DNA from 2 places in the Phyllobacterium sp. 22552 genome. Region 1 is predicted to be linked to the other one. Evidence: predicted binding sites of a transcription regulator. Region 1 holds the regulator's gene; the other holds the start of a gene.
What was found. Region 1 encodes LexA, which represses DNA repair genes until DNA is damaged. Its sites were predicted from a motif close to TGTTCNNNNTGTGTTCNG; they were not measured.
Positions count from the first base shown of each region.

Region 2: a site for LexA is predicted at 2,032-2,049, ahead of ACTJI9_RS12995 (helicase-related protein). Genes of this name have one in related genera too.

Region 1 is NZ_JBQENG010000006.1:207,153-210,301, reverse strand. Features, by position in the region: gene ACTJI9_RS15695 (ComEC/Rec2 family competence protein) at 1-1,008, shown strand, start outside; gene lexA (transcriptional repressor LexA) at 1,116-1,832, opposite strand; gene ACTJI9_RS15685 (substrate-binding domain-containing protein) at 1,985-3,007, opposite strand.
Region 2 is NZ_JBQENG010000004.1:568,676-571,824, reverse strand. Features, by position in the region: gene ACTJI9_RS12995 (helicase-related protein) at 1-1,844, opposite strand, end outside; gene ACTJI9_RS12990 (beta-ketoacyl-ACP reductase) at 2,235-2,960, opposite strand; gene ACTJI9_RS12985 (acetyl-CoA C-acetyltransferase) at 3,077-3,149, opposite strand, start outside.

The DNA of each region.
Region 1 (3,149 bases):
GCCATGACCTCGCTGGTTGCTGGCGGAGCAAGCTCGATCTTTGCTGCCTATCATTTCAATAATACCGCTCCTTTTGGCCTTGTCGGAAATGCCTTGGCGCTACCAATTGTCTCAATTCTCGTGATGCCCTTCGCAGTGCTTGGCCTGCTCGCCATGCCTTTTGACCTCGATTGGCTTCCGTTTAAAATCATGGGATGGGGCATCGAGATTGTTATCGCCATAGCAAAAGCCGTAGCGTCGCATTCACCAAGTGGAAATCTTGGGCTGATGTCCGAAACTTCGCTTATTCTTATGGCGATAGGGCTTTTGCTTCTTCTATTTCTTTCAACGTGGTTGCGCCTGCTTGCCTTGCCATTGGTAGCATTGGCAATTGGTTTGACGGGACGGGCATCCTATCCTGCGATTATGGTCTCAGAAGACGGAAAACTGGTCGCGTTAAGAACGGACGACGACCATCTGGCGATCAATAAACAAGCAGGCAGCGCCTTCAGCCTCGATAATTGGCAGTTGGGGTATAGGGCCGGGCAGATCATTAAGCCGGCAATGAAAGGCGAGGTTGCAAGCGGCGCTCAATTCGAATGTGCCGATAAGCTTTGCACTGCCCGGGAGCCAGGAGGATTAATCGTTGCCTATACCGATGATGCAACAAGAACAGCAGATGCATGCCTAGAAGGGGATATCATCATTTTGGCTTTTGCCGCGAAGGCTCCAAATTGTCCAAATGCTGGAAAATTGTTGCTTTCATCGCAAATGCTGGCGCTCAAAGGCGCTGCGGAGATCAGGTTTGATGCTCCACAATCTGACTCTGTCAAAGCCGATTCCACACCAGTTGGCACCGATTTGGCAAAACAAGAGCTTTCTCAACGCCTGAATTCGGTTGATATAAAGTATGCGATTGGCACGCCCAATCGCCCTTGGAATAATTACCGCATCTATTCCCGCGCCGCGCGCAATCTTGAAGAGCGGCAACTATCCAAGAAACCACCGGATACAAGCAATAAAATGTAGTTCGGCGTTTATGGTAGTCCCAAACATTTTTCGCTAGCTGCTATTCTGTGGCTGTTCGAATGGAGCCTACGAATAAAAGCACACCGTCCAGCGAAGTATAAACGCCATCAATATCTGCGTATCAGACCGACCAGCTTGCCCTGTACCTGAACGCGGTCCGGTCCAAAGATGCGGGTTTCATAGGCGGGGTTTGCTGCTTCGAGAGCAATGGATGCACCTTTTCGGCGAAAACGCTTCAAGGTTGCTTCTTCATCATCCACGAGTGCCACAACGATTTCACCGGGGCTCGCGGTATCTCCGCGCTTGATAACAACAGTGTCGCCGTCAAAAATACCCGCTTCGATCATGGAGTCACCTTTGACCTCAAGCGCATAATGCTCACCGCTGCCGATCATATCGGGCGGGAGATTGAGCATGTGAGTCTGGTTTTGAATTGCAGCGATCGGCACACCGGCAGCGATACGTCCCATAACAGGAATGCTGATCATGTTGGCAGCAACAATATCGGCAGTGCTTGCTTGCGGGCGAGGCGGCGCAACATTTCGTCCCAAACTGCCTTCAATAACGCTCGGAGAAAATTTGCGTTGCGCGTTCAGACCCGGCGCAATTGAGTCGGGCAGGCGAAGCACTTCCAGCGCCCGTGCCCTATTTGCTAGCCGACGAATAAATCCTCGCTCCTCCAGTGCGGTAATCAGGCGATGAATGCCGGATTTGGATGCGAGATCAAGTGCATCCTTCATTTCATCAAAAGAAGGGGGAATGCCCGTTTCCTTCAACCGTTCATGTATGAAGAGCAGAAGTTCATGTTGTTTGCGCGTCAGCATAGGGGCGATCCTTAAGTGTGGAATCGGAAAAACAAAACCAGAACAAACACTATATGTTCCAGTTGTGTTCCACAAGGATTAATATCTGGTATAAACCAGCCCTATATGCCCATTTACTCTGAAAATCAGATGGAATGACGCAAAATATAAGCCTATCCGCTTATCGGAGGACCGCTCGACTGGCGTACTGTGAGTTCCACGGGCCATAATTCATGAATATTGTCCACAGGTTCGCCATCAAGGACGCGCACGAGCATTTCAGCGATTCTCGTGGCGGCGGAGCGCATTGATGATCGCGTGGTGGTCATGGATGGAACCATGTTGCTGGCATTGAGATATGGAAAGACATCGTCATGGGTGATGAGCGATACTTGTTTGCCCAACTGATAACCCTTGTTGCGAACTGCACGTGACACGCCCAAAGCGGTCATCATGGATCCTGCAATGATTGCTGTCGGTCGCGGAGTGCATGAAAGCAGGCGCTGTGTTTCGCGAAAGCCGATTTCATCGGAGAAGTAGTCATGCACGATGAAGCGTGGGTCGATTTCGACGCCGCGTTCGCTTAGCGCTTGGCGATATCCGAGCTCGCGATGCTCAGAGAACGTAAACCCTCTTAACCCGTCAATCATGGCTATATGCCGATGTCCAAGGTCGAGGAGGTGGCTTGCCGCCTGATAGAATGCGCCCTGATTGTCGATATCCAGCCAGGCATGGGGCCTGTCTATGTTCGTACGGCCATGCAGAACAAAGGGAAAGTTTGCATCGATCAGCATGGATACGCGCTCATCGACCAAAACAGGTCCGGAGACGATGATCGCATCAACCCGTTTGCTCGAAATCAGGCGCTTATAGACCGAAATCTCGTCATTATCGACAATGGGACTGAGCAGAAAATCAATCTCGTCCCGGGAAAGGCGCTCCGCCAAGCCGGCAAGAAATTCCGCGGTATGAGGCCCAAATCGCTGGCTGGAATCTGCGGGGATAACCAGACCGATAGCACCGACACGGCCCATGGCTAGACGTCGGGCATTTGCATTTGCGCTATAGCCAAATTTCAATGCCGCTTTATTGACGCGCTCGCGCGTAGCCTCATTCACTTCCGGATAACCGTTCAGCGCGCGGCTAACGGTCGTCTGGGAGAGGTTGAGCTTTTCAGCGAGTTCTTTCAGCTTCATGCCGGACGGTCCAAAACTGTATTCCTATCTGCGTCGTTCGATGTCTTTGCCTTCGTAATATAATCATACTTCAAAGCGCTTTAAATGATCTGCACAATTTTATTTGCCTGATTAATGGCGTTCATAAACTATTTATTGACAT
Region 2 (3,149 bases), on a different contig from region 1:
TTGAGAAAGCGATCAACCCGCGCGGCAACCTTGTCGCGAGCCGGGCCAGTGAGCTGCTCATCAGCCAGCAATACGGCGCGCGGCTTGAGCGCTTGCTCTCCGGATACAACGGAAGCAATAGTCGCACCGATCCAGCGCAGCGTCCCATCTGACGCCAAAGCAAAATCGCCATTGGCGGATGCCGAAAACCGCTCAGCGCGATTTTCGAACTCTGCCGCCAGCGCTTTTTGCGCTGCAGCTTTGATCGCCTTGGCGTCCGCTCCATCATCTTGAGCATCCGCAGTGAAACGGAACCCGTCTAATCGTCCAACATGGTGCCCCTCGACAACAACGTCCCCGGCAGGGCTAATTTCGGCTTCTAGCATTGTATTCTCTCTCAGGCGCCTCATAAGCACGCTTGTCCTGCGGTCTACGAAGCGTTTCGTCAACCGTTCATGCAGTGCATCGGATAATCTGTCCTCAATTTCACGCGTCTTTTCTTGCCAATGTGCCTGATCTGCCAGCCAACCGGGTCGATGAGACACAAATGTCCACGTTCTGATCTGGGCTATACGCCGCGAAAGAGCGTCGATATCGCCATCAATGGAATCAGCGCGCCGAACCTCTTCTGCCATATAATTTTCGTTCACATGACCTTTTTCAACAAGATCAGTATATACGGACGCAATGATGTCAGCGTGTTGCGCCGGTGCAATCTTGCGATAATCCGGCAAGGCGCAGGCGTCCCATAAAAGTGCTACACGTTCGGGCGCATTTGCGAGTGGAGCAATATCGGGATCACGCGAAAGAAACTCCAAAGCTTGCTGGTCAACCGCCGGAAGAGCTCTGGTCAGACCATCAATCGGTGCCGGAGTGTCAATGGAGCGCTTCAGCGCATCGAGGCTGGAATAGTCAAAACGAGCACTCCGCCACTGCAAAATCTTCACTGCATCGAAAGCATGGGATTCAACACGTTGAACAAGCGCTTCGGAGAAACCTGACACATGGCCCGTCACGCCAAATGTTCCGTCACGCAAATGGCGCCCGGCTCGCCCGGCTATCTGACCGATTTCTGCCGGTGAAAGATCGCGGAACTGATATCCATCAAATTTCCGGTCCTGTGCAAACGCAACGTGGTCCACGTCGAGATTGAGCCCCATGCCAATGGCATCGGTTGCCACCAGATAGTCCACATCCCCGGACTGATAAAGCTCCACCTGCTTGTTTCTCGTTCGTGGGCTTAGCGTTCCCATGACCACCGCAGCGCCACCATTCTGCCGCCGGATCAATTCCGCGATTGAATAGACTTCTTCCGCCGCGAAAGCCACAATCGCCGTGCGCGGTGGCAGGCGGGTAATCTTTTTCGAACCGGAATAGGCGAGATTGGACAATCTTGGCCGTGTAACCACGGATATGCCCGGCAAAAGCTTCTCTAGAATGCCACGCATCGTTGCAGCGCCCAGGAGGATTGTTTCCTGACGCCCGCGGAGATGCAGAATGCGATCCGTGAAAATGTGGCCACGCTCAAGATCGTTGGCAAGCTGAACTTCGTCAATGGCAACAAAATCCATATCCGTATGGCGCGGCATGGCCTCTACGGTGCAAACTGAATAACGGGCGCCAGGCGGACTGATTTTTTCTTCGCCGGTAATCAGCGCGACATTGGCAATGCCTGCTCGCTCCACGACACGATTATAAACCTCGCGCGCCAAAAGCCGCAGCGGCAAACCGATCATACCGGATCGGTGCGCGAGCAGGCGCTCAATCGCAAGATGAGTCTTGCCAGTGTTTGTGGGCCCCAAAACTGCCGTAACATCGCGGCCAGTCAGTGTGAGAGGCAGTTCGGTCTTGGGCATAAGGTTCATCAACTACAATCCAGTACCGCCCAAATGAGCAAACCAAAGTTTGGCGTTCATCCAAACAGCATTCTCAGCATCTACAGAACGTAAGTGGCTCAATCCAGATAAACAATCATTAATCGATTCACGGAATATACCGTTAAGAAATAGAACGCGAGCAGAACGAATCGGCTACGAATCAGCTTTAGGCTCATATTCCCGATTTGTTCACGGCGATATATAGATTTTTTCCAAGCATAATCACTACATGCTGAATCACTCAACTTGTTGGAGGCCCACATCGCGCAAAAAAATTAACTTTTGCGCATCGCCGCGAATTATCAGTTTTTACCAAGAGTCAAGCACCTCTGCCGACTGTATTCTCCAGCCGGCAGAGCGCCTGCAGTAAAAACGGTCTTAGCTCAGATATTGTCCGCCATTGGCTGAGAGCGTTGAGCCGGTTATGAAACCGGATTCGTCTGAGGCCAGGAAAACAACACAGCGCGCCACCTCTTCAGGCTCGCCAAGACGACCGACCGGAATCTGCGGGATGATGCGCTCGTTTAAAACCTTTTCATCAATTGCACGCACCATTTCCGTTCCGATGTAACCGGGACAGATCGCATTGACAGTAATGCCAGCCCGTGCACCCTCTTGTGCCAGTGCCTTTGTAAATCCTATATCGCCCGCCTTGGCAGCCGAATAATTGACCTGTCCAGCCTGACCCTTTTGCCCGTTGATCGACGATATGTTGATGATGCGTCCAAATTTGCGGTCTCTCATCCCCGTCCAGAGCGGATGAGTCATATTAAACAGGCCATTCAGATTGGTATTGATGACATCCGTCCACTGCCCTGGTGTGAGCTTGTGAAACATAGCGTCGCGCGTGATACCGGCGTTATTTACGAGCACCGAAATGGGTCCCAGATCGGCCTCCACCTTGGCAATACCGGCTGTACATTCTTCGTAACTCGACACATCCCATTTATAGGTCGCTATACCGGTTTCATCACTGAATTTTTTTGCCGCTTCATCATTGCTTGCATAGCTTGCTGCGACTTTGTAGCCTGCATCTTTCAAAGCGATGCTGATTGCAGCACCAATACCGCGCGTACCACCGGTTACGATAGCTGTTTTTGTCATGTTTCCCCTCCCTGAAATAATCTCTCGTAAATGCAGTCAATAAATCACAAGTGTGAAGTGCACGACGCACCGCAGAAACGCCGACCCCGCTAAGCGCAGAGCCGGCAAAATTTGGTTTATTCCTTGATGCGTTCGACGCAGAGAGCGACGCCCATACCGCCGCCAATGCAAAGTGTGGCAAGACCCTTG